DNA from 3 places in the Clostridium sp. DJ247 genome. Region 3 is predicted to be linked to each of the others. Evidence: riboswitches for the same ligand, from Rfam matches in the RefSeq annotation. Region 3 holds a riboswitch; each other region holds the start of a gene.
What was found. Region 3 has a riboswitch for S-adenosylmethionine ahead of nifB (nitrogenase cofactor biosynthesis protein NifB). Riboswitches for the same ligand answer to the same signal wherever they lie in the genome.
Positions count from the first base shown of each region.

Region 1: linked by a shared signal. The riboswitch ahead of HGI79_RS13050 (YbaK/EbsC family protein) and the one ahead of nifB (nitrogenase cofactor biosynthesis protein NifB) in region 3 are both predicted to bind S-adenosylmethionine.
Region 2: linked by a shared signal. The riboswitch ahead of HGI79_RS20995 (ABC transporter permease) and the one ahead of nifB (nitrogenase cofactor biosynthesis protein NifB) in region 3 are both predicted to bind S-adenosylmethionine.

Region 1 is NZ_JABAIW010000030.1:27,765-38,413, reverse strand. It holds gene HGI79_RS13055 (transglutaminase domain-containing protein) at 1-636, opposite strand, end outside; SAM riboswitch class I at 969-1,073, shown strand; gene HGI79_RS13050 (YbaK/EbsC family protein) at 1,181-1,663, shown strand; gene larE (ATP-dependent sacrificial sulfur transferase LarE) at 1,718-2,530, shown strand; gene HGI79_RS13040 (hypothetical protein) at 2,931-3,467, opposite strand; gene ureA (urease subunit gamma) at 4,131-4,433, shown strand; gene ureB (urease subunit beta) at 4,443-4,823, shown strand; gene ureC (urease subunit alpha) at 4,813-6,531, shown strand; gene ureE (urease accessory protein UreE) at 6,857-7,300, shown strand; gene HGI79_RS13020 (urease accessory protein UreF) at 7,290-7,982, shown strand; gene ureG (urease accessory protein UreG) at 8,109-8,717, shown strand; gene HGI79_RS13010 (urease accessory protein UreD) at 8,717-9,517, shown strand; gene HGI79_RS13005 (M3 family oligoendopeptidase) at 9,606-10,649, shown strand, end outside.
Region 2 is NZ_JABAIW010000083.1:2,853-13,501, reverse strand. It holds gene HGI79_RS21015 (DUF362 domain-containing protein) at 1-927, opposite strand, end outside; gene HGI79_RS21010 (ABC transporter substrate-binding protein) at 936-1,952, opposite strand; gene HGI79_RS21005 (threonine synthase) at 1,984-3,183, opposite strand; gene HGI79_RS21000 (ABC transporter ATP-binding protein) at 3,235-4,026, opposite strand; gene HGI79_RS20995 (ABC transporter permease) at 4,103-4,906, opposite strand; SAM riboswitch class I at 5,177-5,290, opposite strand; T-box leader at 5,545-5,801, opposite strand; gene HGI79_RS20990 (LysR family transcriptional regulator) at 6,034-6,900, shown strand; gene HGI79_RS20985 (PRD domain-containing protein) at 7,312-8,463, shown strand; gene HGI79_RS20980 (YhcH/YjgK/YiaL family protein) at 8,629-9,096, opposite strand; gene HGI79_RS20975 (DUF421 domain-containing protein) at 9,446-10,174, shown strand; gene HGI79_RS20970 (DUF4363 family protein) at 10,244-10,609, shown strand.
Region 3 is NZ_JABAIW010000022.1:4,824-15,472, reverse strand. It holds gene HGI79_RS10465 (nitrogenase component 1) at 1-1,398, shown strand, start outside; gene HGI79_RS10460 (nitrogenase component 1) at 1,398-2,714, shown strand; gene cysK (cysteine synthase A) at 2,754-3,683, shown strand; partial or broken gene HGI79_RS10450 (ABC transporter ATP-binding protein) at 3,720-4,623, shown strand; SAM riboswitch class I at 4,786-4,902, shown strand; gene nifB (nitrogenase cofactor biosynthesis protein NifB) at 5,243-6,610, shown strand; gene HGI79_RS10440 (nitrogenase component 1) at 6,718-8,058, shown strand; gene HGI79_RS10435 (nitrogenase component 1) at 8,114-9,613, shown strand; gene HGI79_RS10430 (cation-translocating P-type ATPase) at 9,736-10,649, shown strand, end outside.

The sequences.
Region 1 (10,649 bases), on a different contig from region 3:
CAATAGCATGTCCATAGCTTCTGCATATCCTTGACATACACCAATGCCTTTTATTAAGATACCATAAGCTGTATTAGATTCTTTGGGCATATTACCTGTATAGAATCTGTTATCGTATTTAGAGTTATTTATTATATAATCATGAAGAGCTGCCTCTTTTTCATAATCTCTCATGCCCGGTTTAATTACACTATTTACAATTTGTTGAATCTTTTCATGTACTATCTTGTCTTTACTCTTCAGATTTTCTTTACTGTCAATGTACTCAAAATTTATTATTAACTTAATAGGAATAGAAAATTTTACTGTACTTGAAGCTTTTATACAAATACCATTTAATTCAGGAGTACTCTCTAAAATTTTATTAAATACATCAAGGTTATATATTTTCTTATTATAATTTTTTATTCTAAGAGTTATGCTGCTATCATAGTTACTCATAGCTTTCTTAACTGCATTATAATAATCATCATAATTACTAATAATTGTATTATTTACTTCAGCACTATTGTTAGTTGATGAATTGTTAACAGATTTGGATATTTTTCCATTAACACTATAAGATAAAAAAGAAAAAGTTAATATTGAAAGTATAGTAATTCCTAAAAAAATTTTAAAAGGTTTATTATTAAACATAGTATCTCCCTTTTCTTATATCAGCTTTAAATTTTTAAAATTATTTTAACTTGTCAGCTTTGCAAAGACTTAAGAATAGAGCAATCCCTGTTGAATCTATAATAGATTATTTAAAGCAAATATTACAAATAAAACGTAGTTATACTAATAGTATTCAATATTATTAGTATCATAGTTTATAAATAAACACAATGGCAATGTAAATACAATTGGGGAATTTTATGTAAAGCTCCTTATTGGAAAGGTTAAGAATGTATTAAAATTAATTTATAACAAAATATATTGATTATTAATTACTGTTTTGTTATAATAAGGTTAAGTGAATATGGAACTTCTTATCAAGAGAGACTGAGGGATTGGCCCTATGACGTCCAGCAACCTGAACTTTGTTTCAAGGTGCTAATTCCAACAGGTGGTGGTAACCTGAAAGATAAGGAACTAGAATGATATAATCTTCTTGTAGCTTATCTACAGGAAGATTTTTTATATTTGTATATGTAAGAAGTTCCCCATATAATATCAATTTAGTGAAAGGAGAATAAAAATGGGTATGGATAGTGTTATAAATCATTTTTTAAGCAGGGGACTTGAATGCTCAGTTACAAAATTCTTAAATAATGAAAGTGAACTTTATAATGAACATAAGGAAAGAACATTGGAAACAGAGTGTGTTGGAAAAACTTTAGCTTTTAAAGTAAGAAATGATAGCATATTAATTGTAGTATCAGAAGATTTGAAAATAAGCAGTAATAAGTATGAAAATTATTTTAAAGTGAAACCGAAAATATTAACTAATAATGAAACTATAGATATAACAGGGCATCCTTTGGAAGGGCTAAGTCCCTTGGGGCTAAAAAAACCACTAAAAGTTTATATTGATGTTTCTTTGAAAAAGATTAGTTATATATATATATGTGCTGGATTGAAAAACTTTGTTGTAAAAGTTGCACCTAGAGAGTTGATGGATTTAACTGATGGACAATGGCTTGATATTTGTCAACATGAAAATAGTTATGCCTACCATTAAGGTGGCAGCTTATTTAATAAATAAAAAATATATAGTAGTAGGAGTGTAATCTAAATGATAGAAAACATAAAATATAAAAATTTAATCAACTATTTGAAAAAATTAGAAAGTGTAGTTGTGGCTTTTTCAGGTGGTGTTGATAGTACCTTTGTAGCTAAAGTAGCAAAAGAGGCTTTGGGAGATAAAGCATTAGCTTTAACCGTAGTGGCACCTTATATACCTAAATGGGAAATTGAAGAAGCAAAGATTGCAGCAAAAGAAATAGGTATAAAGCATGAACTTTTAGAAGTTCCTGTAATTATAGATGAAATAAAATTTAATCCATCTGATAGATGCTATTTATGCAAAACAGCTGTTTTTACAAAAATAAAAGAAAAAGCAGCTGAAGAAAATTTTAAATATGTAGTAGATGGAACTAATGCAGATGACACTAAGGATTATAGACCTGGACTTAGAGCTTTAAAAGAACTTGATATAAAAAGTCCACTTTTGGAGAATGGTATAGTAAAGGCTGAGATTAGAGAGTTTTCCAAGGAATTAGATTTAAAAACTTGGGATAAACCATCTTATGCTTGCTTGTTGTCTAGGATCCCATATGACGTGGAAATAAAGATAGAAGAGCTAGATAGGGTAGAAAGGGCAGAAAAATATCTTATTGATTTAGGCTTTAGAGCAGTAAGAGTTAGAAGTCATAATAACTTAGCAAGAATCGAAGTTCCAAAGGAAAACATAGTAAAACTTTTCAATAATGATTTGTTTGAAACTATATCAAAACAATTGAAGAGCTTTGGATTTAAATATGTTACATTAGATTTGGAAGGATATAGAACTGGAAGTTTAAATGAAGTATTGGAATTAAATAAATAACTATAGATAACCATGCCCGAAATTTAACTTATACCACCGAATATGATACCAAACTTCAGCACGTTAAAAATTTTTAAAGTACCATCAATTTTGGCAGCATATTCCTACGTATAAGTTAAATTTAAGTTGATGATATCTATAATACTACAATCTTCTTTATATTTACAAATAAGTATTATATACTGGAGATGCGGTAGAAATAAAGTGAAACTAAGTAGCTAGTAAAATATATTCCCTTTAAGTAGACAACAGTTTATGGTGGCTACTTAAAGGGTAAATTTCTGCGTTTTAAAACATATTTAAGATGAAATGATGTGTTTATAAATTGTAGAATATTCAATATTTAATTATAACAATTTCAGATTTATCTAGCTAATTCATCATTATCTATAATATAAGCCTAATTGTATAAATTCTCTATATGAATACTACTATTTTTTTCCTTAATAGCTTTAATAATCATTGAAATATCTCTATCTGAAAAGCAGCCAAGTGGAATTCTTAGGGTTTTAGGAGTAGCTTTTAAGCAACCTAATCTTTCTTTTATAACTACATAGCCAAATAATTCTCTATAACCCTGTGACTTGCATATAGATTCTATGCACATTATATCAAGTATCTGTATTCCGAAGGGTCCCCTAAAAATTAAGTTATCAGGTGTTAACTCTATATAGATTCGTTTAATCTTAAAAGCTACTATTATTATTAGGAAGTAGCATGAAATTATAATTGGAGTTAAAAGAAAAAGAGCTAAGGGAAATACTAACAGTGAATCTAATATCATCTCATTTTCTATTATTGCAGCAGCTAGTGGTAAGCAAACAACAGGTATAACTATAAATATACAGAGAAAAATAGAAATTAAATACTCAATAAATTGCTTAGGGTAAAAGATACTTGGTTCTTTATTTTTAGTAAACGTTATCTTTTCTTCCATAGATAGTCTCCTTTCAAATAATATTATTGGAGAATATGTGATCAAAAGCTAAGATTAGTAAATATCATGCATGTTTAACTTTAAGTTTTATTATTTAGCTAGGTTTATAAAAGTATTATAAGAATATGTTATAATGTACAATTGCTATGTTTAAGAATTGATTACTAAATATAATATATGAAAAGCTCTTTGCACTATTATAGTATGGAAGGATGTTTATTCTGTTGCGTAAATTTTATTCATTAATATTTTAATTTGAACAATATTAAAAATGATTTGTTCAATATATAGTTAACATAAAAATATTAGAAGTACTGTACTCTTTACCTCCTTGGATTTTAATTAAGCTCCTAATATAGGTCTATTCAATTAAAACAGATATTATTCCAAGTTCTTTAAATAATACATCTCAATACAATGTCTAAAGGTATAATAAAAATATTAGTTTCATGATATCATCTCCTCTCGATTATTGTTAACTTATAATAATATTTTGGTAATGATTAAAGTATGCAGTCATGAAAATATATTGTCAGGATAATGTTACTTAATTTTGAAAAATTATAATAAAATGGTATAATTTAATAAAAACTTATGGTAATATATTGTAAAATTTAATTAAATACTATGTATAGTAGGATTCTTTCAAAGGAAGGTGAAACCATGTATTTAACTCCTAGAGAAATGGAAAAGTTAATGCTGCATTATGCTGGAGAGCTAGCAAAAAAGAGGAAAGATAGAGGACTTAAGCTTAACTACCCTGAAGCAGTAGCTCTGATATGTTCGGAGCTTATGGAAGCTGCAAGAGATGGTAAAACTGTTACTGAGCTTATGCAATATGGAACTCAGATACTTAAGGAAGAGGATGTTATGGAAGGCATAGCTGAAATGGTGGAGGAAGTTCAAATTGAAGCTACTTTTCCAGATGGAACAAAACTAGTAACTGTTCATAATCCAATAAGGTAGGTGTTAATGATGATACCAGGAGAAATTATTGTTAAAGACAGAGATATTGTATGTAATGTGGGGAGAAAAACAGCAAATATAATAGTGGCTAATACTGGAGATAGACCTGTTCAAGTTGGTTCACATTTTCATTTTTTTGAAGTAAATAAATGTCTTAAATTTGATAGAGAAAAATCCTATGGAATGAGGTTGGATATAGTATCAGGGACTGCTGTACGCTTTGAGCCAGGCGAAGAAAAAGATGTAGTGCTTGTAGAACTAGGTGGCAAGAACACTGTACATGGTTTAAATAACTTAACAGCAGGTCCAGCTACTGAAGATAACAAAAAAACAAGTATTTTAAAGGCTGCAGAACATAAATTTAAAGGGGTGAGCAAAGATGAGCTTTAAAATTTCTGCAAGAGACTATGCTAATATGTATGGACCTACTGTAGGAGATAAAGTTAGGCTTGCTGATTCAGAGCTTATTATTGAAGTAGAAAAAGACTATACTGTTTACGGTGATGAGTGTAAGTTCGGTGGAGGAAAAAACTTAAGAGATGGCATGGGACAGTCAGGTATATCTTTAAGATCGGAAGGAGTACTTGATTTAGTTATAACAAATGCTTTAGTTGTGGATTATACAGGTATTTTTAAGGCTGATATAGGTATAAAAAATGGTAAGATTGTAGGAATAGGCAAAGCAGGAAATCCTGATATTATGGAAAATGTTGATTCTAATATGATTGTGGGGGCTTCTACAGAGGCTTTAGCGGGAGAAGGTCTTATACTTACAGCTGGGGGTATTGATACTCATATTCATTTTATATCACCTCAACAAATAGAAACAGCTTTATACAGTGGGATTACTACCATGATAGGTGGTGGAACAGGGCCGGCAGATGGTACTAATGCAACTACCTGTACACCAGGTGCTTTTTATATGGAAAGAATGCTTGAAGCAGCTGAAGCCTTTCCAATGAATTTAGGATTTCTTGGAAAAGGAAACTCCTCTTCAGAGGAAGCTTTAAAAGAGCAAGTAGAAGCAGGAGCATTAGGGTTAAAGCTGCATGAAGATTGGGGAAGTACTCCGAAAGCCATAGATACATGTCTCAAAGTAGCTGATGAATACGATGTGCAGGTAGCTATACACACAGATACATTAAATGAAGCAGGTTTTGTTGAAGATACTATAGAAGCTATTAATGGAAGAACCATACATACCTATCACACGGAGGGTGCAGGTGGAGGTCACGCACCCGATATAATGAAGATTGCGTCCTTTTCTAATATACTTCCATCTTCAACAAATCCAACAAGACCATATACTGTTAACACTATAGATGAGCATCTTGACATGCTTATGGTATGTCACCACTTAGACAGCAAAGTTCCTGAAGATGTTGCTTTTGCAGACTCAAGAATAAGGCCTGAAACTATAGCTGCAGAAGATATACTTCATGATTTAGGAGTTTTTAGTATGTTAAGTTCAGACTCACAAGCTATGGGAAGAGTGGGAGAGGTTATCATAAGAACTTGGCAAACTGCAGATAAAATGAAAAAACAGAGAGGTTTTTTACCTGAGGATAAAGGTGGAAATGATAATTTCAGAGTAAAGAGATATGTAGCAAAGTATACTATAAATCCTGCCATAACTCATGGAATATCAAAGCATGTAGGTTCTATAGAGGTAGGAAAATTTGCAGATCTAGTGCTATGGAAGCCTTCTATGTTTGGTGTTAAGCCTGAGATGATAATAAAAGGTGGAGTAATAGCAGCAAGTAAGATGGGGGATGCCAATGCATCTATTCCAACTCCTCAGCCTATTATTTATAGAAATATGTTTGGTGCCTTTGGAAAAGCAAAATATAATACCTGCATTACCTTTGTATCCAAGGTTTCTTTAGAGAATGGGAACATCGGTAAGCTGGGATTAAATAAAATAATTCTTCCAGTGGAGAACTGCAGGAACATAGGCAAGAAGGATATGATCTTTAACTCAGAAACACCGAATATTGATGTAAATCCTGAAAACTATGAAGTCAGAGTAAATGGAGAACATATCACCTGTAAGCCTATTAAGGAAGCTGCACTAGCTCAAAGATACTTTTTATTTTAAGTTAAATTTCAAGCCTAGAACCATATATAGGTACGGAACTTTTAAATTAAATTTATTCCACATAGGATATTACTAGATTAAGCCACTAATAAATAGTTTAAGAAAGTCTAAGCCTCAAATTAGCAGAAAAGCTAAGAACTTTGATAAACTCGCTTAGGCTCAAACAGTATCAAAGTACTAAGCTTTTCTACTAATTTAAGACTAAGACTTTCTAATAAACTATTTAAATGTGGAAGAATCTGGTAATATCCTATGCTCCATAAATTAAATTTAAAAGTTCCACATCTATAGGGTGGATTAAGTTTATAGAGAGGATTTGTTTAACATGATAGTGGAAAGCATTTTAGGGCATTTGAATGATTTTGATGTATATGGTAGAGAAGTAGATTATGTTGATGTAGAGTGGTATGAGGTAAGTAAAAAAGTATTGAAGAAAGATAGTAAGGCGGGAAAAGAGATTGGTATTAAGCAAAAAGGAGAACAGAGGCTAAATCATAACGATGTGCTGTATTATGATTCAGAAGAGATAGTTATAGTAAATATACCTGAATGCGAAGCTATCCTTATAAAACCTAAAACTATAGAGGAGATGGGAAGAGTATGTTATGAAATAGGGAATAAACATGTACAGCTATTTTTGCATGATAATGAAGTAAGAGTACCCTATGAAGAGCCTCTCATGAAATTATTAGATAAAAAAGGATTTAATCCTAAAAAAGTTACTGCAAGGTTAACTAATGGATTAGAGTGTCATAGCCATGAACACTAGAACAGAATTTCTTACGCTACTTCAAATATCAGATTCTATATTTCCTATTGGTTCATACACTCAATCCAATGGACTTGAAACTTATGTACAAAAGGGAATAATTAAGGATGTTGAAACCTCTAAAAAATACCTTGAAAAAATGCTGCTTCATAATATGAAATATGGGGACATTTTAGCTGTTAAATTGTCTTATGAGGCAGCCAAAAATAAAGATTTATATTATATAACTACTATAGATAACTGGGTTTCTAGTTCAAAAACACCAAGAGAAATTAAAGAAGGTAGTACTAAATTGTGTTTTAGGTTCATAAAGCTTGTTGAAAAATTAAAACCTACGGAAATTATTGAAGAATATGAAAATTTTATTAAGGTAAAAAAGTGTTGTGGTCAGCATAGTGTTGCCTTTGGTATATTTGCAGCAGAGTGTGGTATAGAAAAAAAGGAAACTTTGATGGCATATGTGTATAATCAAGCATCCTGTATAGTCAACAACTGTGCAAAGCTTATCCCATTAGGACAAATGGAAGGGCAAAAAATACTTTTTGAAATGCAGGATACAATGAATAACGTGATTGAAGATTTAGATGAGCTTTCTATAGAGGATTTAGGACGCTGCAGTATAGGATTTGATATTCGGGCAATGCAGCACGAAGATCTCTATTCAAGAATGTATATGTCTTAGAGATAAAGGGTTTTAAGGTGAAAACTTATATAATTTAAATTTCGACTCTAGATAGAACCCTATAACAAATAATATGAAAGTTGAAGAGAGGAAGGAGATGCTGATTTTTAATCAGAAGTAATATGTATGGGTTACGTAAAGATAGGAATTGCAGGACCTGTTGGGTCAGGGAAAACTGCTTTGATTGAGAGATTAACGAGAGAGATGAATAATGAGTATAGCATAGGTGTAATTACAAATGATATTTATACTAAAGAGGATGCGGAGTTCTTGGCGGCTAATAGTGTACTGCCTAAGGAAAGAATAGTAGGGGTAGAAACGGGTGGATGTCCACATACTGCTATAAGGGAAGATGCTTCAATGAATCTTGAGGCTGTTGAGGAGTTAACTGAAAATTTTCCGGATATTGAAATACTATTTATAGAAAGTGGGGGAGATAACCTATCTGCAACTTTTAGTCCTGACTTAGCAGATGCTACTATATATGTTATCGATGTATCAGAGGGGGATAAGATTCCTAGAAAAGGGGGTCCTGGTATAACAAGATCTGATCTTCTTGTGATTAATAAGATAGATTTAGCTCCTTATGTAGGCGCAAGTCTTGAAGTTATGAAAAGAGATTCAATAAAAATGAGAGGGGAAAAACCTTTTATCTTTACTGATTTAAACAAAAGGCTTGGATTAGATGAAGTCATAAGTTGGATTAAAAAGAATGTGTTACTAGAGGGATTATAATGATAAACAACTATCAAGAGGACAGTTTTTTAAAAGTAAAAACTCAATGGAAGAATAATAAAACAGTTTTAAAGGATTGCTATTTTACAGCTCCACTTAAGATAACAAAACCATTCTATGATTATGAAAATAATACTATGAAACTATGTGTTATGAATACATCACCAGGAGTACTTGAGGGTGATAGATATATAATTGAGTTTAATTTAAATGAAAACTCCAGACTTCATGTTTATTCTCAATCCTATAACAAAATATTTAATATGAAAGAAGGATATGCCTTTCAAAAACTTAATATAAATCTCAGCAGTAAATCTAGATTTGAATATTTTGTTCAACCCACTCTTCCATTTAAGGGAGCGAACTTTAAAGGTAGCACAGATGTTAACATGGATGATGACAGTACCCTTGTTTATAGAGAAATAATATCTTGTGGAAGATATAGAAGAGAAGAAATATTTGAGTTTAAGAAATATAGTTCTCTTACAAAGATATCTTATAATGGAAAACTTATATTTTTAGATAATACTGTACTTGAACCTGAAAAACAAGAACTGTGGGATATTGGATTCTATGAAGGATTTACACATCAAGCTAATGTTTTTATTGTAAGCAGCAATGTTAACGAAGAGCTGAGAGAAGGAATAGTAAGTTACTTAAATCATAAGAACAATATTGTTTTTGGTGCCAGCATAAGCTGCCCTAAGGTGCTTATTATAAGAATGTTAGGGAAAAACTCCGAAGAACTCTGTAAAATAACAGAATATGTAAGAAATATGGATAGTGTTCTGAAACTATAAAAGTTAAATATAATATCAAGTTTTATGCAAAATGCTATGATATATATGTTATTATTAACCATGATAGAAAATAGAGGAGGACATATAAATGGATTTAAATTGGAGTTTAAAAGAACTTTATAAATCCTTTGAAGCAAATGCTTTCAAGGAAGATTTAGAAAAATGTGATAAGTATATTAATAACTTTAATAAATGGGTAGATGATGTTACAAAGAATTATGAAGATGTTTTAGAAAAGTTGGAAGAGTATATAAAAAACATAAGTTATAAAGAAGAATTATTTAGTAAACTTTTTGCTTACTGTGAGTTAACTGTAAGCGTAGATACAAATAACAGTATTGCATTAAAAAACCTAGAAAATTTGGAAGAAAAATCATCATCTTTAGCAGAAGCCAGTGCAAAAATAGAAAAATGGATAGGGGAAATTAATAATTTAGAAAGTATTATTAAACAATCCAAAATACTTAACGAATATGATTTTTACTTAAAACAAATAAAGAAAAAGAGCCAGTATTTGCTCGGTGACAAAGAAGAAGCAGTGATAGCAAAAATGAGAAATACAGGTTCTAGTGCATGGTCAAAGCTAAGAGATCTGTTAACCTCTACATTAAAAATAGATATAGAATTAAATGGAGAAAAAAAGCAACTTCCACTTACAGTTATAAGAAACATGGCTTATGAAGAAGATGGAGAGCTAAGAAAAAAAGCTTATGAAGCAGAAATTGCTTCTTATAAAAAAATAGAAGATGCTGTAGCTGCTTGTTTAAATGGTATTAAAGGTGAAGTAATTACTATAGGAAAGATTAGAGGATTTAAATCGCCATTAGAAGAAACTCTTATAGATTCAAGAATGGATAAAGAGACTTTAGAAGCCATGTTTGCTGCAATGAAAGAAAGCTTTGCTAGTTTTAGAAAATACTTTAAAAGAAAAGGAGAATTACTAGGAAAACAGAACGGAATCCCTTTTTATGATATGTTTGCTCCTATAGGCAGTGTTAACCTAGAATTTCCTTATGAAGAAGGGAAAAGGTTTGTTTATAAAAATTTTAAAACCTTTAGTGATAGATTAGCCGAATATGCTGAAAAAGCTTTTGATAACAGCTGGATTGATGTGAAACCAAGAGAAGGTAAG
Region 2 (10,649 bases), on a different contig from region 3:
TCCATGAGATTCCTTAGTTATATCAAGTATTACACATTTTTTGAATTCAGGACCTCCACTTGCATATTTGGTAAAAAATAATCCTGTTACATTAGGATCTTGTCCATTTCCACTTATATTTTTTCCTATTTCATCTATTATAAGCATATCAAATTTTGGTATAAGTATTTTAGCCATGAGCCTTCGACTTTCCTCAAGTAAAACCTCTTCTTTTCTTAAGTTAAGTATTTCATCTTTAGTTATAACCTCTATCTTATAAGTTTCATCATAAGCATTTTCAACTATTGCTACAGCAAATAACACCTTAGTTTTTCTAGCTACCATACATCCAACTCCAGGTATAAGTTCTGAAAATCGTCCAAAGCCTTTGCTGTGAATTGAATCCGCTCCCCTTTGCTTTCCAAGCCCCACAGATAACATTTTGCAAACTCCACTTTCCACTTTTCCTCTAAATGCAGTATGAGGTTTTATTCTAGGTATTATTACTATGCCATCCACAGAAAGTGCACTTTTTGCTACATATACAGGTAAATCTGATTCATATTCTCCTATAATTTCTACATCTAAGAAAGCATCTATAGGAACTCCCATGGTTTCCTCTGTAATGCCATAAGAAGCCAGAAGTTCTTTTTGTCCATTTTCTGTAGCTCCACCATGACTTCCCATTGCTGGAATAATAAAAGGTTTTGCTCCTGCTTCCTTTAAGCAATCTATAACGTTTTTTGTTATTATATCTATATTAGCTATCCCACGACTCCCTACTCCAACTGCAATTCTCTTATCCTTTAAGCCTTCTACATGAGGTTTCATTTTCTTTCTTACTTCCTCATCAATATTGTCAATTTTATCCCTTTTAAAGTTCTGTCTTACCTTTAAAAATCTTGGTAACAGTATTTCAGGAAACTTACTCAAATCTAGTGACTCCATTTTATACACTATTGAATTCCAGCATCTTTTAAGTAGCTTGTATCTATAAGATCGTTAAGATTTACATCTTTTCTTATAGTGTTATTTGCTCTTAAAACTTTAATTGTAGATGAAGCTGATTCAGTGATTTTATCTGTAATTCTGATGTCAAAGTTTTCTTTAGGTAAAGCTTTAGCTAGTACTTCTTTTTTCATACCAATATCTTTTGAAACTAGTTCTATAGCTTTATCAGGGTTAGCTTTAACCCATTTTTCTGATTTGTCATAAATTTTCAATACTCTTTTCACTATATCAGGATATTTCTTAGCAAAGGAGTTTGTAACAACAATAAAGTTAACATCATACTTTAAGTTAGTACCATCGGCTATTTGATGAGCACTTCCCTCAAATTCTGCAGCAGAAACGAAGGGCTCCCAAGTAACTGCGGCATCAATATTTTTAGAAGCTAAGGAAGTTTTAATATCTGCTGGCTGTAAGTTAACTAGCTTTATATCACTTTGTTTTAGTCCAGATGTTTCAAGATACTTTAAAAGAAGTGTATGTCCTGTAGATCCAACTGTAACCCCAACTTTTTTACCTTTTATATCCTTTGGCTCTTTTATATTTGATTCATTAGTTACAATTAAACCATTTAGTTTATCACCTGATGAATATACTCCTATAGCTTTAATGTCAATATTATTAGCCTTTGCTTGCATTGCCGGTTGATCTCCGAATTGACCTATATCAAGTCTATTTCCTGCGAAGGCTTCAACCATAGGAGGACCAGAAACAAAGCTGCTAAATTCTACATCAATACCATCTTTTTTAAATTCCTCATCAAACCAACCCTGTTGTTTAGCTACAATTAATAAAGTATGATTTATTCCTGGTTGATATCCAATTTTTATTTTTTGTGGTTTCTCTGTTGTTGATTGTTTAGTTTCCGTTGATTTTGGAGCATCAGCCTTTCCGCAACCAACCGCTAAGAAAGCAGATATTGCAATTAATGAAACTATGCTAACTATGTTTTTTATTTTTTTCATAATATTCCAACCCCTTTATAATTTATAAATTTTAAATTTCTGCATCAATTTCTAATACAGGAAGGTTGTCTTCAACTAAATTAGGATACTTTAAACCACTACCTGTATTTAATAAAACAACTTTTTCATCTGGTTTTAGGAATCCATCCTTTAACAATTTGCCTGCTGCTGCAACTAAAGTTGCTCCTTCTGGACAAATAAGCAATCCTTCTGTTTTTGCTAATAAATTAAAGGACTCTATAAGCTCTGAATCTTTTACTTCAATTGCTGTACCTTTACTTTTTCTTACTGCTTCTAATACTAAAAAGTCACCTAATGCTTTTGGTACACGTATTCCGCCAGCTATAGTATTTGCATTTGTACAAAACTCAGAGGCTTCACGGTCTTCATTAAAAGCCTTAACAATAGGATTACAACCTTCTGATTGTACTGCAATAAGCTTAGGAACCTTGTCCCCAATCCAACCTAACTCTTTTAATTCCTGAAAGGCTTTCCAAATTCCTATTATGCCTACTCCACCACCTGTAGGGTATAGTATGGCATCTGGAAATTCCCAATTAAAATATTCTGCTATCTCAAGTCCCATGGTTTTCTTACCTTCAATACGATAAGGTTCTTTTAGGGTAGCTGCATCAAACCAACCATATCTTTGAACTCCTTTAGCAATTATTTTACCTGCATCAGATATCAAACCTTTTACTAGATATGTTTTAGAGCCATAAATAAAACTTTCTTTCTTAGCTAAATCAGGTGCATCTTCTGGCATAGCCACCACCAACTCTATTCCTGCTCTGGCAGAATAAGCTGACCAAGCCCCCCCTGCATTACCTGCTGTAGGCATTGCTATTGTTTTAACTCCAAGTTCCTTTGCTTTAGAAACACCAACTGCTGCACCTCTTGATTTAAAGGTTCCTGTAGGATTTAAGCCTTCATCCTTTATGTATAAGTTTTTTATTCCAAGCTTTTCACCTAAAGCTGATGCTTTTAATATTGGAGTATCTCCTTCACCAAGATTAACTATATTTTCTTCCTTCTCAACAGGTAAAAGCTCTTTAAATCTCCATAAGCCCTTTTCTCTAGTTTTAAATACATCTTTTTTAACATTATTTTTTATGGCTTTTAAATCATATCTAACTAATAATGGACCTCCACAGTGACATAAATTACGTGGCACATCTGCTGTATACCTTTCTTTGCATTTTGAGCATTCTAAATAGCTTACATAACTCATATTATATTACTCCTTCTATAATTAATTTTTTATATTTTGCATAAGTTATTTTTATATAATATAGGCAAATGGATTTTCTACTTCAGTAAAAAACTCACCATAGATTTCTCTTTTAATTTTTACAAAATCATAATCGCTGCGATCACGAGGTCTAGCTAAAGGTACGGGAACTATTTTCTTAACCTTACCTGGTCTACTAGACATAACCGCAACCCTATCGCCAAGATAAATTGCTTCATCAATATCATGAGTCACCAAAATCATAGTTGTATTTTCTTTTTCCCAAATTCTTAGAATTTCTTGCTGCATATTAATACGTGTCATAGCATCAAGTGCTCCAAAAGGTTCATCTAGCAGAAGTACTTTAGGTTTATTTACTAAAGCTCTTGCAATACTTATTCTTTGCTGCATACCACCTGATAGCTGGTGCGGGTAAGCTTTAGCAAAACTGCTTAGTCCTATCAATTCAAGATGCTCCTTCACTAACTCTTGCTTTTGCTTCTTAGAAGTATTTCTACTTAGCCCAAAAGCTATATTATCCTCTACAGTTAACCAGGGGAAAAGACGAGCTTCTTGAAACACCATTCCTCTATCAACTCCTGGACCTTCTATATGTTTACCCCCTAAAAAAATTTGTCCACTATAGTTTCTCTCTAATCCAGCTATTATTCTAAGCAAAGTACTTTTGCCACATCCACTTGATCCCACAATACTTAGAAATTCACCTTGATTAACTGTTAAATTTACATTATTAAGTACATTAACATCACCGTTATCTATTCTAAAGTTTTTATTTAAATTTTCTATATTGATAGCACTTGCTGCTTCTGATATAAGACTCATTATTCTCATCTCCTTACAACCTTCAATATAATTAATTATTTTTAATTCTTATCATTTTAGAAATCATATTTACTGTTTATCGGCTTAAGTTATTTACATTCCATTTTATAACTAAAAGCTCCAGCTTTTTGATTGCAAAATCTATAAAAAATCCAATAATTCCTATAGAAAAAACTCCAACTAACATTATGTCTGGTTGTGACAATTCTCTAGCATAAGCAATTTTATAACCTATACCTGAGGTTGCAGCAATTATTTCTGCTGTAATAACACTCATCCAAGCACTGCCTATTCCAAGACGTAATCCTGTGAAAATAGCTGGAAGTGCTGACGGGAAAACCACTTTGATTAGTACATCAAATTTATTTTTTTCTAAAATTTGCGAAACTTCTAAATATTTTTTATCTGTGTTTTTTATACCATAGATGGTGTTAATTAATATTGGCCAAAAACTACCAATAGCTATTACTGTTACCTTTGAGGCTTCATCAATACCCATCCATAATATAAGCACAGGTACCCAAGCTACGATTGGGATAGGACGTAAAAAACCTATTACTAAGTTAAGAGACTTTTCAGCATATTTAAAAAGTCCAATTAAAACTCCAAAGGTTATTCCTAAGAAAGCTCCTAAAGCATATCCTTTGAAAACCCTTAATATACTTATAGCTAGGTGCTCAAACAATTCTCCAGTATGCAGCATATCAATTAACGCTATGCTGATAAAATATGGAGAAGGAAGCACAGAGGATCTAATAATACCTTGGTCACTTAGTATTTGCCAAATTATTAATATTATTATAGGTACTATTAATGCAATGAGAATATTTTTGATATAATTTGCTTGTTTAAAATTAACTTTAATGCTAATTAAATCCATTTTGACCTCCCCTTATAATTAAAATAGTTCAACAATACAAAGTTGTAACGCGTTAAATCGATATTAGTATGTACTTGTAAAGTTATGCATAAATAAAGTGACAGTGCTAAGTAAATTGCAAGCTAGCTTATTAACCTCCATTAGATTATTTATAGGCTGCCAGCTGCAAGTTAGAATTTTTATTTTAAAAATTAAAAGGCTGTTTTTCTTCAATAAGAAAAACAGCCTTAAATTTAAGTTCAACTTAATTACTCTTAAATTTAGTTATTTTTCTTATCTTCCAGAATATAAACTATCCTGCAGGAATTGACACCGATACATTTTAACCAAAATGCCGGTTGTCGGGTTTCATAGGGCCAGTCCCTCCACCACTCTTGATAAGAGAATAAATATGGTTTAAAACTCATTATATTCATTTATTTCCAACTTATTTAATATCTTAAACCATTTTTCTCGTTTCGTCAATACTGTATTTAAATTTATCCATTTTACTACCAGCCCTAAGACTCTCGCTTCTATAAGCTAGGAGTAGTGTCTACTGCCAGCTAGACAATATCAGGCGGGGTTAACCCCTCTCCTATGTAAGTTTCTCCTTATTTTTTAACAAGTGCTAATAAAATAAAAACTCCTGCCTCAATTACAGAGGCAGAAGTTTACTTCCACGGTTCCACTCTGTTTATTATGTATAAGTACAAAACATTTATACATAACAACTTATTATTTAGGGTCAATTAATCCCTCAACGCTTTAACGGGCGTACCCGCTGAAACCTACTAAATTTCAATTCAGTGCTCTAGGATGCATTTCAGTCACTTTCCACCCAAAATCCCTTACACCCTAGGGGATTTCTCTCTTGGAGTTTCCTATAACCTACTCTTCCTGTCATAGCAGTACCATAATTAAAAGATATACAAATATAATATTTACTACGTTAAGTTTTTAAATATAACTCATATTTATATAATATTACAATAAAACCATTTATAATTAGAGATATAAAACTTATTTTTACATTTCTTAGATCTTGTAAATTATTATAGCAAAGAAAAATACATAAGAAAAATACTTAAAAAGTATTGAATTAATATGAATAAAGTATAAATAAAATATTAGGAGTGACTATTCATATGGATATTAGACAATTAAAATACTTTCTGACTATTATTGAAGAAGGCAGCATAACAAAGGCAGCTGAAAAATTGCATATAGCTCAACCACCTCTTAGCCATCAGTTAAAATTACTTGAAGATGAACTGGAGATTAAGTTAATTGAAAGAAACACTCGAAAATTTGAAATAACTGATGCAGGCAAGGTATTAAAGCACCGTTCTAAGCAAATTTTAGAGCTATCAGAAAATACAATTAAAGAATTAAAAAATTTAAAGGATGGGTTTCAGGAAACTTTATCAATTGGTACTGTTCAATCTGCAGGAGTTACACTTTTACCTGAACGTCTTAACATTATTCAAAAAAAGCATCCAAATGTAACTTTTCAAATAAAGGAAAGTAATACATATAATATATTAAATTTACTAAATAAGGGTTCAATAGATATAGGAATTGTACTAACTCCTTTTAATTCAGAAATCTTCGAATCAATACTGTTATCAGATGAACCAATGGTTGCGGCGGTTAAGGAAGACTTATACTTTCAAGAACTTGAAGGTAATATTTCCTTAACCGAACTTGAAGATAAACCTTTAATAATAGATGGGAGATTTAGAGACATTTTAATAAGTTCCTGTCACCAAGCTGGATTTGAACCAAAAATCCTTTGTGAAAGTGAAGACGCTATATCAACCTTATTATGGGCAAGAACAGGAGCTGGCATAGGTCTTATTCCTAAACCTGCTGTTAACTTCATTACAACTACAGATCTGAAATATATGGAAATAAACGAACTGTCTTTAAGAACACGAACCGCTATAGTATGGGCGAGAAACCGATACTTATCGGAAGCTACTAAAGACTTTTTAGAAACTTTTAAAGCATAGATTATTTCATTTTGTTATCCTATATAGATACCCACAACTTAAATTTAACTTATGCGTAGGAATATGCTGCCAAAACTGATGGCACTTTTAAAAACTTTAGACTGATTAAAAGTTTTTAACGTGCTGAAGTTTGGCAGCATATTCGGTGGTGTAAGTTAAATTTCTGCTGCCTAACCCTATACTAAACCTTTAATTCTATTATTTTTCCGGGTTTATCTACCTTACTAATATGACCTACCATCATAGTGTTAACCATACCTAAAGACATTACAAATAGTTGCTCCATAAGAATCTGTAGAAAATACTCAACAACCATTAAAAAAAGAAGATAGCAGTATATATCAAATTATTGAACAAAAACTAGAAAAATTAAAGTCTGAAGGTATATCAAATATCGCCATAGAAAATATCTTGGAAAAAGATATAACTAGATACTTTGAAAAACATATTAGTGGAGTTTCTGAAGAAATAAATAAGAAAAATTTATTGAGTATTGTTGGTGAAGATATATTAGATTGTATTGACAAAGTACTATACTATGTAGCTAATGCACTAAAAAGAAATTTTAGTAACAATACGTATACCGCTCTAGCGCTGCATATAAATACTCTCATTAAAAGAGTTAACAGCGGTAAGACTATTATTAATCCTGAATTAAATAAGATTAAAGAGCTGTATCCTGAAGAATTTAAAGTTGCTCTTAATGCTAAAGCACTTATTGAAAAACATGTTCTCCACTCAATTGCCGAAGATGAAGCAGGATACTTAGCAATATTTCTATTACCAGAAGAACAACTTACTCATAAGAATAGGAATAAGGATAAAGTGAAAATTATTCTTATTGCTCACGGCGAATCTACAGCAACCTCTATGGCAGATGTTGCTAATAAGCTTTTAGGCGAAAATAACGTGTTAGGTATTAATTCACCTATTGATAAAAGCTCCTTTACAGTTTTAGATAAGCTGAAAAAAATCATATCGGAAGATATAAATTCTAGTGGTTACCTTCTTCTCGTTGATATGGGCTCTCTTACTACTTTTGCAGAAACTATAGAAAAGGAGTTTAATGTTCCAGCAAAGGTTATACCCCTCGTTTCAACCTTACACATGTTGGAAGCATCTAGAAAAACTCTATTAGGCTTATCTTTAGATGATATTTATAAAGAAGTGCTTCTTGTTAACTCATATTTTGAAACTAATCGTTCATTAAAAGAACCAAAAAATAATAAAAATAAAGTAGCCATAGTAACCGCATGTTTAACTGGTCAGGGTGGTTCAGTAGCTCTTAAAAGTTTTTTAAATAATAACCTTAAGTATGATAAAGAATTATTTGAAATAGTTTCTCTAAATTGCTTAGATAAAAAGTACTTTATTCAAAAGTTGAACAGTATACTTCAAGAAGGGGAATCTCCAGTTGAATATCCAGAAAAAGATGCATATATAACAGACAATAAAAAGCTTTATGATATTATAAAAGAAAACTTTATATTCTTATACAATAAGTACTTGCTTGAAATATCTGACAGTGAAATATGCTACATTATAAATATTTTCTCACACTAAAAACTTTAGAGCTTTGATAGGGTTACTTAGGCTCAAATACTATCAAAGTTTTAAAGTTTCTTTTGTTCTTCTACTTTTACTGACTTATCTACCTTTATCGAAACAAATTAAGATACTGCTTTTAACACACAAAAAATATGCCCAACAGGGCATAAACTTTTTTCTTTACAGAAGTTTTGTATTAATTTTTACAACTACTTTTCTTATGGAACATGCTTCATTTACTGCACATGTTGGTCTATGAACATCATTAGGAAAAAATATAGCAAAATTTCCTGGCTTCATAATTAAATCAATTTCATTTTCTGTATTCTCATAAAAAAGAACATCCTTCTCTTCTAATAAATCTTGAGAAACTACATTATTAGTATCTCTAGCAAATCCTATTAGTTCTTCTCCTTTTACTAAAAATTGAATATCAATATATTTGTTATGAATCTCAGGCTTTGATAAATGCTTCTCTTTAGTTTCTACATCCATTACAGTATAGTACATGTCTTCACCTTGGATTTCATATTTTCCAGCTTCAACACTGTGAAAATCAATACCTTTTAAGTGATCTATAGCTTTCATTATTGAACTAGGATATACTTTTTCCATGTCAGCAGTATTTTTTATATCTCCAAATATCATTTGTTAACACCCCCAATATTTACATATAATTATACAATATAAAAGATAAATTTTATATATTTAAACATACTAAAGTTCCTAGCTCACAACTTAAGCTATCCTCCGGAATATAAGTTAAGTTTCAGTATTGGAACTATAGATATAGATAAATCATTTTCACTGTCACCTTAAGATTAGAATAATATTCAGCATCAGTATACATTCTATCAGTGCATACAACAATACAAACTAATTTATACTTCATTAATAAACGTGCTTTATAAACCTGATATTTCTGAAAGTAAAATTATGTATATATTTTTAAATTTATGAAAAGATATATACATGATTATAGATAGGAGTGATTACATTGAATGAAGGACTTGTTGCATTAGTAAGAGCTATAATTGCTTTCTTCTCTTTATTAATATTCGCAAAAATTTTAGGTAAGCAACAGATAAGTCAACTTACTTATTTTGATTATATTTTAGGTATTACTATTGGCTCTATTGCCGGTACCTTAACAACGGATTTATCCAGCAGAGCATGGCCTCATTGGGTAGGACTACTAGTTTGGATAACTTGTGGTCTTATTATGGAGTGGATTACAATGAAATTTAGGTATGCATCAAAGTTTATCGATGGAGAACCTACAATAGTAATTATGAATGGCCAGATAATGGAGAATACCTTAAGAAAAATGAGATATAAAATTTCTGAATTACAAGGACAATTACGAACTAAAGGGATTTTTAATTTAACTGAAATTCAGTATGCTGTGCTTGAAACTAATGGTGAAATATCTGTTCTAAAAAAGCCAGAGAATCAGCCACTAACCCCAAAGGACATGAAAATTCCTCCTCAAGATAGCGGAATTGGTATAGAGCTAATATACGATGGAGTGATAATACATCAAAATTTAAGGCAAGTTAACAGAAATGTTGAATGGCTAGAATCTGAACTTAAGAAACAAGGCATTAAAGATCCATCAGAGGTATTCTTAGCTACAGCGGAAAGTTCAGGTACTCTTTATATAGATAAATATAGTGATAAAATAAAGAAACCTATAGATGTAGGTGACTACAATGGTCCTTACTAGTAGTTATACCATTGCTTAAGAAAGCAAAATATAACTACTAAAATTATACCTATTCTAGGAGGAACAATTATGCGAAAATTTATAATAATCACAATCCCAATAGTTACTTTATGCTTATTTGTGCTTATAATGCTTAGTAGTAATTTCTTTAAAAAACCAAGAAGTGATTACGATAACGTTCCAAAATACATAGAAACTACTACAAAAGCAATAATCTCAGAAAACTGGTCAGAAGCAGAAACAAATTTTACTACACTTAACTCAGCATGGAAAATAGTACTTAAAAGAGTTCAGTTTAGTTCAGAAAGAGATGAAATAAACTCATTAAATGTGAATCTTGCTCGTCTTAAAGCTTCTATTCTAAATCATGATAAAAATTCTGCACTATTGGAATTAAGTGAAGCTAATGAGCATTGGCGTGATTTAGGTAAATAAATATCAACGCATATTAATTTATACTTCAATTTATAGTTTC
Region 3 (10,649 bases):
GGCACTATAAAAGATTTAGTACAACAATCTAAAGAAGGTTGTTTAAAAAATGGGAAGAGATGCTTTAGTCAGACCACCAATTGTAGTTCGGGTTGTGCACAAGGATATTTATCCCGCATAGTAGATGCAGCTATTGTAAATCATGCTCCCATTGGATGTGCTGCTGATGTTATAGGAGAAAATACTAATTATCAATGGGGAGAAAATATTAGAAATTGGGAACATGATAATGTTAAGGTTGTTAACACTAATATGACAGAAGGTAGCACTGTTTTTGGTGGATCTGAAAAGCTTAAGGAAGGAGTAAGAGAAGCTTATAAGAGATTTAATCCTAAGGCTATATTTGTAACTACCTCCTGCGCCTCAGGTATTATTGGTGATGATGTTGAGAGTATCTTACAAGAGGTAGAAAAAGAGATAGGTATTCCAGTAGTACCAGTTTTCTGTGAAGGATTTAGATCTCAAATTTGGGCTTCAGGTTTTGATGCAGCATTTCATGCTGTGTTAACACGTATAGTAAAGGCACCTGAAAAAAAACGTCCAGAATTAGTAAATATGATTAATTTTAATGGAAGTGCTAGAGATACTATAACTGAAATTTTTGCTTGCTTGGGTCTTGTACCACAGTTTGGAATACCATTTAGTACAATTGAGGAAATATCAAGGATGTCTGAAGCCGCAGCTACTATAAGCATATGTAGTACTTTAGGAGGTTACTTCGGTAATGGATTAGAACAAAAATATGGAGTTCCTTATGTGAAATCTTTGCAGCCTCATGGAATTGCTGGTATGGACAGCTGGCTTAGAACATTAGGAGAGGTTGTTGGAAAAGAAAAAGAAGTTGAAGAATATATAAAAGAAGAAAAGGAACGTATAGCTCCCGAGTTATCAGAAATACGAGAAAAACTTAAAGGAAAAAAAGTAGTAGTAGGGATGGGCCCTAGTTTCTCTCATAACTACATTAGGCTTTTGGAAGAATTTGGGCTTGAGGTTATATGGGGTATATCATGGCATTATGATTCGAAATATGATCACGGTAGTTGTCCAGAGGCCACATTAGAGTTATCAAAAAAAGAAAGAGATATACCTATAAGTGTTAGTGATCAACAAAACCATGAAGTATTAAATTTATTAAACAAGTTAAAACCTGACTTATATATAGGAAGACATCCAGGTTCATCTGTTTGGCCAACTAAAATGGGTATTCCTACAATTATGGTAATGGACGAATATAGTGCTTTTGGATATCAGGGTACTATAGACTTTGGGTATAGAATCATTGATGCACTAAGCAACAGAAGTCTTGCTCGTAATCTTTCTAAAAGAATAAAACTTCCATATACAAAATGGTGGCTTGAGCAAGATGCATTTGAGTTTTTAGAAAGCGAGGCGAGATAATGGCAAACGTAGTTGAACAAGCGAGACACGTATGTACTCTTGGAGCTTATGAATCAGTGTTAGCTATTAATAGAGCAATACCTATATTGCATGCAGGACCAGGGTGTGGAGCAAAATTATGGACTACTTTAGGATTGCAAAATGGATGCCAGGGTTCAGGTTATGCTGGTGGACATTCAATACCATGTACTAATTTTTCAGAAAAAGAGGTTGTATTTGGAGGAACAGAACAATTACGTAAAGTCATTTCAAACACTTTACAAGTAATGGATGGAGATTTGTTCGTAGTTTTAACAGGATGTACATCAGATATCGTTGGAGATGATGTAGGTGAAGTGGTGAGAAATTTTCAAAAACAAGGTAATCCTGTGGTTTATGTTGAAACAGGTGGATTTAAGGGTAGTAACTTAGAGGGGCATGAATTAGTTTTAGATGCTATTATTGATCAATATTTAAAGCCACAACAAGGCATAGAAAAGGGTCTAGTGAACATCTGGTCTGTGGTACCATATCAAAATACTTTTTGGGCTGGTGATATAGAAAAAATAAAGGAATTAATTTCTTCTATAGGTCTAAAACCTAATATTATATTTGGACCTGAAGGTGGAATAGAAGAATTAAACAAAGTGCCAAAAGCTGAATTTAATTTACTTATATCACCTTGGGTTGGGCTTAAAAATGTTATTCATTTAAAAGAAAAGTTTGGCACTCCCTATCTGCATTATCCAGTTCTTCCTATAGGTCCTACGGAAACTTCTAAGTTTTTAAAAACTGTTGCAGAGTTTGCAGGTATAAAAGAAACTGTTGTAGACGAAGTAATTAAAAAACAGGAAAACAGGTATTATTATTATATAGAAAGAGCATCAGATGTATTGTTAGAAACTCGTTTAATGCCAATACGGTTTACAACCATAGCAGACAGCATTTATTCTCTAGGGATTTCAAGATTTTTAATAAATGATTTAGGATTGTTGCCAGAAACACAGTTTATTACAGATAACGCATCAGAAGAATATCGTCAGAATATATCAGAAGAATTTAAAAAGTTTGTAGATAACATAACTGCAGAAGTAATATTTACAAATGATGGAGGAGATATTCGTGAAAGATTAAAGAGTATGAAATTTAGAAGTAGACCTTTAATTATTGGAAGTGCTTGGGATAGAGCTATGGGTAGAGAGCTTAAAGCATATCAGCTTTCTGTATCAACCCCAATAAGTGATAGAATGGTATTAAGTCGCTCTTATGTTGGCTATGAGGGAGCTCTACGTTTAACAGAAGATATATATTCCGTAGTTTTAGAGGATTTCCAATAGGTTGCTATAGTCAAAAGAAAATTTTAGGAGGGAAAGATTATGTCTAAAATATTAAATAATATAACTGAATTAATAGGAAATACACCTTTAGTAAAATTAAATAAATTTGCTTCTGCAGCTGAGGGAGATGTAATAGCTAAACTGGAATATTTTAACCCAGCAGGTAGTGTTAAGGATAGAATTGGATATGTAATGCTTAAGGATGCAGAAGACAAAGGGTTGATAAATAAAGATACAGTGATTATTGAGCCAACTAGTGGGAATACTGGTATAGCCTTAGCTTTTGTTGCAGCAGCTAAAGGTTATAAGCTCATCCTTACTATGCCTGATACAATGAGTTTAGAAAGACGTAATTTGTTAAAATCCTACAATGCTGAATTGGTTTTAACTCCAGGCGCAGAAGGAATGAGAGGAGCTATACGTAAAGCAGAAGAGCTAGCAACAAAAATAGAAAATTCATTTATACCACAGCAATTTAAAAACCCTGCTAATCCCGAAATACACAGAGCTACTACTGCAGAAGAAATTTGGAGGGATACAGATGGAAATATAGATATATTAGTTAGTGGTGTTGGTACTGGAGGAACAATTACAGGTATTGGGGAAGCAATCAAACAGAAAAAAGGTGATGTTAAAGTTGTTGCAGTGGAACCTTTTGATTCGCCTGTGTTGTCAGGAGGAAATCCAGCACCGCATAAAATCCAAGGAATAGGAGCAGGTTTTATACCAGATGTACTAAATATAGAAATAATAGATGAGATTTTTAAAGTAAAAAATGAAGAAGCTTTTGAAGCAGCTAGAAGACTTGCTAGTGAAGAAGGGATTTTAGTGGGAATTTCTTCTGGTGCTGCTGCTTTTGCGGCGCTGCAAATAGCTAAAAGAACAGAAAATAAAGATAAAAAAATTGTAGTTATACTTCCAGACACTGGTGAAAGATATTTAAGTACAGAACTATTTGCTCAGAAATAAGAACTTCAAATTTAAAAAAAGGAGGATATCATATTTATGAGTTATGAAAGTATATTAGATGTGGGTTTGACTTCTAAAGAAAATAAAGGTGTAAAAGATAAAATTGTTGCAAAAAATGTAGGGCTTGTATATAACTTAAAAAACTCTAAATTAGCAAAAAAGGAAGAATTTGTAGCTGTTAAAGATTTTAATCTTAATGTGAGAAATGGGGAATTTATTTCAATTGTTGGTCCAAGCGGATGTGGAAAATCAACTTTTTTAGATATAGCCTCTGGCTTGGTTACAAAAAATACCGGTGAAATTTATATTGATGGGAAGCTTGTAAAAGGTCCTGCACTAGACCGTGGTATAGTAATGCAAGGTTATGCTCTTTTTCCTTGGAGAACGGTCCAGAAAAATGTTGAATTTGGATTAGAAATAAAAAGGATAAAAAAAAGATAGAGCAGAAATAAGCAAAAAATATATTGAATTGGTAGGTTTAAAAGGCTTTGAGTCAAGATATCCTCATGAACTGTCTGGTGGCATGAGGCAAAGAATAGCTATTGCTAGGGCTTTAGCTTATGATCCTGAAGTACTGCTTATGGATGAACCTTTTGCTGCTGTTGATGCTCAGACAAGGGAGTCTCTGCATGTAGAATTGCTTAGAATATGGGAGAAGACAAATAAAACTATAATATTTGTTACCCATAGTATTGAAGAAGCAGTTTTTTTATCGGATAGAGTAGCTGTAATGACAAGGAATCCAGGTACTGTTAAAGAAATTATTGATATTAATTTGCCAAGACCTAGAGATAACGGAGATTTAAGATCATCTACAGATTTCAGTTTGTTGAGACATAAAATATGGGAGTTGCTTCAAGATGATTCCAAAGAAACTAAAAAAACCGTACAAAATTCAAAGAATGTAGCACAGGAGATATCTTCTTATGCAACATTATAAAAAAAAGAAGTTATTTATGGAAGGCACAATAGTTAATAAAAAACTTATTTAAATATTTTGGGTATTGACATGGAATAACATATTTAGTATTATTTATATAAAGTATATATTTACTATATCTTATTAAGCGTTTTAGTTTTTTATAAAAATTAAATATGATTGTTCTTATCAAGAGCGGTGGAGGGACTGGCCCTATGAAGCCCGACAACCGGTACCTATTATTAGGTGTAGCGGTGTCAATTCCTGCAGAATAGTTTTTACTAATCTGGTAGATAAGAAAAATAGTAGTTTTATGGAATAAATTTTGTTAATGAAAGCTATTTTTCTTATTTAGAGAAAGATAGCTTTTTATTTTTATGAAAAATCCTTAACTGTAGATATGAAAGCCATTTGGTAATAAAGATTTTTAAAAATAACTTGTTAGTTGCAATATTATATTTTATGATTTTACATTAGTTGATCAGAAAGACTGAAGACTAGTAAACTGTTTTACAGTGGATAGCTTTGGTCTTTTTTATTTTATCTAAAAAGATAACTAATTTAATAGCTTTCATAATTATGATATAAGGTCATTAATTTAAAGAATAATTATATGAAGTAGGTATAGGAGATGAATATAATGTCAGTAAATCAATATGAACTAAAAAATATTCAAGAAAAAACAGCCTCACACCCTTGCTATAACCAAGGAGCTCATCAATATGCTAGAATGCATATACCAGTAGCACCAAAATGTAATGTTAGCTGCAATTTTTGTAGTAGAAAATATGATTGTGTAAATGAAAGTAGACCTGGTGTAACAAGTGAGGTTTTAACACCAGAGGAAGCACTTGAAAAATTTAAATTAGTAAAGAGCAAAATAAATAATTTAACAGTTCTTGGCATAGCGGGGCCGGGAGATCCTTTAGCTAATTTTGATGAAGTTAAAAAATCTATTGAGCTAATTAGAGAAGAATCTCAAGAAACAACCTTCTGTTTATCTACTAATGGATTAATGTTACCTTTTTATGCTAAGGAACTAGTGGAGTTAGGAGTTTCCCATGTAACAATAACTATAAATGCAGTTGATTCTAAAATAGGTGGCAAAATTTATAAATGGATTAACTACTTGGGAAATAACCTTACAGGAGAAGAAGCAGGAGCTACACTTTTAAATAATCAATTATCTGGACTTAAATATTTAACTTCTAAGGGAGTTATTTGTAAAGTTAATATTGTAATGATTAAAGGTATTAATGACCAGCATATTCCAGACATAGTTAAAAAGGTTAAGGAATGTGGAGCTTATGTTACTAATATAATGAGAATGATACCTGTAGAAGGTAGTGTATTTGCAAATCTATCTAGTGTTAGTAATGCTGAATTAAATGAAATGAGAAAAAAATGCCAACTAGATCTAAGACAAATGTATCACTGTAAACAGTGTAGAGCTGATGCTATAGGTATTTTGTCACAGGATATTTCTGCAGACTTTAGGGATAAAGGTTGCGAAAGTAATGGTTGTGGAAGTAAAGGGTGCGGAAGTATAAATAAATTAAAAGAAAAAGATATAGAGAGAATTGAAAATAATAAAGAAGAGAGTATTAAGGATGATAAAAAAGCATATAGGTTTGCTATATCAAGTAAATCAGGTATAAATATAGATCAACATTTTGGTCATGCATCGGAATTTTACATTTATGATTATATAAATGGTGAAATCAAATTTGTAGAAAAAAGATCTATAGATAAATATTGTAATGGAGTAGAAGAATGTGATGAGCATGAGGATAAAATTCTAAGAATTATAGAAAAGATAAAGGAATGTGATGCTGTATTAACCTTTAGAGTAGGTTTTGAACCTACAAAAAAATTAGTAGAAAAAGGGATACAAATATTTCAAATGTATGAGCCAATCAATAAAGGTATAGAAAAAGCAGTAGAATTGTTAAGAGCGAATGCTAATGTAGTTTTTGTGTCAAAAGATGTAAAGGAAACGAATTTATAGTTGACCAGAAATACTGGAGACTTAGATTTCTCAATGTTAACTCAGTGAGATATTCTAAGTCTATTTTGTTTATATTAAGAATTTTATTAATTAGGTAGGGGGATAACATGAGCAAATTTGTTGATAGACCCAGGTATACATGTGCTTTAGGAGGGGCTTTAGGTACAATTCGTGCATTACATCGAACTATTCCTATAATTCATGCAGCACCAGGTTGTGGTAGTAATCTTTCAAATGCAATAAGCCCAGGAGCAGGTCATTTTGGAAGCGGATACGCTTCAGGTATGTCATTACCAAGTTCTAATGTTATAGAAAAACATATAGTATTTGGTGGTGAGAAAAGATTAAAGGAGCAAATACAAACTACCCTTGAAATAATGGATGGTGATTTATATGTGGTAGTAACAGGTTGTATGGTGGAAATGATAGGTGATGATACTAAAAGTGTTACTGGTGAATTTGCTAATAGTGAAAAGCCTGTTTTAAATGTAGAAACAGGTGGATTCAAAGGTAACTCTTATACAGGCTATGATTTGCTTCTAGAAGCATTGTTTAAAGAATTTGTTATAAAAAAAGAGGAAAAGAAACAAGATGTAGTAAATATATTTGGTTTAGTACCAGGTCAAGATGCTTTTTATAAAGGTAATTTGAGAGAATTAAAAAGACTTTTAAGTAAGCTTGGGTTTAAAGCTAATACTTTCTTTGGAGAAGAGGAAACTTTAGAAGATCTTAAAAATGCGGGTGATGCAAGACTAAATATAATAGTTTCAGATATTTATGGAATTAAGCCTGCTAAGGTTTTTGAAGAAATACATAAGACACCTTTTATTTCCACTTCAATACCAATAGGGGCAAGACAAACTGCAGAGTTTTTACGTATTGTAGGAAAGGCATTAGATGTTAAAGAAGAAACTATAGAGAATGTTATAAAAAAGGAAAAAGAAATATACTACGACTATTTTGAAAGAATATCTGATATATTTAATGACATTGATTTTCAACGTTATGGAATTGTAGTCGGTGATTCAAATTATGTACCAGCAGTAAGCAAATTTATATCAGATGAATTAGGTTGGTTGCCTTCACTTGCTGTTATTACAGATTTTTTAACTGAATCTCAAGAACAGATATTGTTATCAAGATTTGAAAATTATGCATCAGGGCTTAAACCTAAAGTTTTCTTTGATACAGATACTTCAGCAGTAAGAAAATATTTAAAAGATATATGGCCTCAAAATAATGGTAGTAAATATTATGACTCTTTAGGGGCAGCAGTAATAATAGGAAGTGCTTTTGAGAGAGATGTTGCACAAGAATTTGGTTATCCACTTCTAACGGTTTCTTTCCCTGTAACTAACAGATCTGTACTAAGCAGGGCTTATGCTGGTTTTTATGGTGGATTAAACTTAGTGGAAGATTTAATAAGTATACACGTAAGTGGTAGATAGGGGGCTAAAAGATTAACATCTTTTAGTAAAGTATAAGAAATATAGGAGGGAAAATATGAATTATATAAATAATGAAAAAGCACCCGTTCGTGAAGATAGATTAAAAGCCATTAATGCTTTTGGAGGTAGCTGCAGTTTCCTACAAGATTGTGCCAAAAAAGGATGTCTCAATGGATATGAAAGAAGTTTTGGACAAACTCAAGGCTGTCAATTTACCTTAAGTCTTGCAATTATTAATACTCTTCGTAATTCAGTTATTATAATGCATGGACCAATAGGTTGCGGTGCTTCTAGTATAGGAACTCTAGGCACAAGCAAAACCTTTAAGCAGCTTAGGGATCCTAATGCCAATGGATTAATATGGTTAAATACTAATTTAGACGAACATGATGTTATAAATGGTGGAGAAAATAAGCTGAGAGAAACAGTGTTATATGCAGATAAAGAATTTAGACCAGATGCAATTATAGTAGCTAATGCATGTGTACCTGCATTAATAGGTGATGATGTGGAGTCTGTTTTATTACAGCTTCAAAATGAAGTATCAGCTACCTTAGTACCTGTTCATTGTGAGGGTTTTAGAACTAAAATTATGGCCACAGCATATGATTCTGTTTATCATGGTATATTAAAGAAACTTGTAAAGGACCCAGAAAGAGAAGAAAGAGTATATGAAGATGAATTGGAGCAGCTAAAGGAAAAATATAGATTAAGTCGTACAGTTAATGTTCTAAATGTTTCTTCAATGAGCAGACCTGATGAAGTTGAGCTTGAGAGGCTGCTAAACGCACTAGGACTTAAGGTGAGATTTTTACCATGTTATGCTGAACCAGAAACCTTTAAACATGTATCAGAAGCAGCATTAAATGTAAGTATTTGTGCTACGCATGATGATTACTTTATAAAACATATAGAAGAAATTTATGGTATTCCATTTGTATTAAAGACAATTCCTATAGGTAGAAAAAATACTGATATTTGGATTAAGGATATTGCTGCTTACTTTGGGCTTGAAAAAGAAGCAGAAAAATTAATTGAAAAAGAAAATAGAGAGTTAAATGAAGCCTTAGAACCTTATAGACAGACATTAAAGGGTAAGACAGCATATCTTGCTGGGGGAGAAATAAGAATATTATCTACTGCAGAACTACTTATAGATCTTGGCATAAAAGTTCTTGGTATGAAAGGATTCCATTATGATGAGTTCGCAGATCCATTATTAGAGGTATTGCCAGATAAAGAGAGAACTACATTCAATGCTGCTACAGGTCAGCCTTTTGAACTAGCTAACCTTATAGAAAGAGACAAACCTGACGTAATTATAGGACATTCGGGTGGTAATAGTATGGTAGCTAAACAGGGTATTCCTGTATTACCTTTATTTGGACCAACCTACAACTATTTAGGATATTCAGGTTCCTTTGAAATCGCAAGAAGATTGAATAGATTATTTAAGAATACTATGTTCAATAAAAATATTGCAGAAAATACAAAACTGCCTTATAAAAAAGAATGGTTTGAAAAAGAACCATTTCACTATATTAAGCAAAGTTAACATTTGTTAAAATTACAAAATAGTATTATACCTGCAGGTGGCTTTATCTACGACCTTTGGTAAGTTCCAGAGGTTGTAGGTAGAGTTTAGCAGATATTTAACTTTAAAAAGGGTGTGAAATAATGACTGAAAGTATTTCACTTAAAGTGTATGGTATGACATGTACACTATGTTCTCTCACAATTGAATCAACATTGGAAAAAGTTGAGGGTGTTAGTGGAGTCACTGTGAATTTTGCAACGGAAAAAGCAAACTTAGAATATGATAACGAAAAAATAAAATTAGATGATTTAAAGAAAAAGATTGAGTCATTGGGTTTTTATACTGATGAAAGTAAATTAAAAAATGTAAAAAAAGCTTTAACAATAAGTGAAATTCAAAGAAATAAATTAAGAAATACTCTTATAGTAGCTATTATTTTAACTTTTCCTTTAATTTTAGCAATGGTTTTGGGTGGTTTGGGATTTTGTCATGATACTTATGATCCAAACACAGAAACTCAATGGGGTAACTTTATTCAATACTTAAGATATAAAGCTAGTGGACTTCATGATTGGAGACTACAGATGGCACTAGCTACCCCAGTTCAGTTTATAATTGGTTTTAAATTTTACAAAAGTTCTTTTTATGCTCTAAAGGCCAAAAGTGCTACTATGGATTTATTAGTAGTTATAGGAACTACTGCTGCTTACTTCTATAGTGTATATGTTTCCTTGGTGGAACCTTATAGCTATATATTTGGAATGAAAAATATTTATTTTGAAGCTTCTGCTACTATTATTACTCTTGTATTATTAGGTAAATATTTAGAATCTATTGCCAGAGGGAAAACTTCGAGAGCTATACAAAGCTTAATGCAGCTTAGACCCAAAACTGCAAAAGTTTTAAGAGACGGTGTAGAAAAAGATATTCCTATTGATGAAGTGTTAGTTGGTGATATTGTTATTGTAAAACCAGGAGAGAGAATACCTGTTGATGGAGTAATTATAGAAGGTTTTTCAACTATTGATGAATCCATGATTACAGGAGAAAGCAT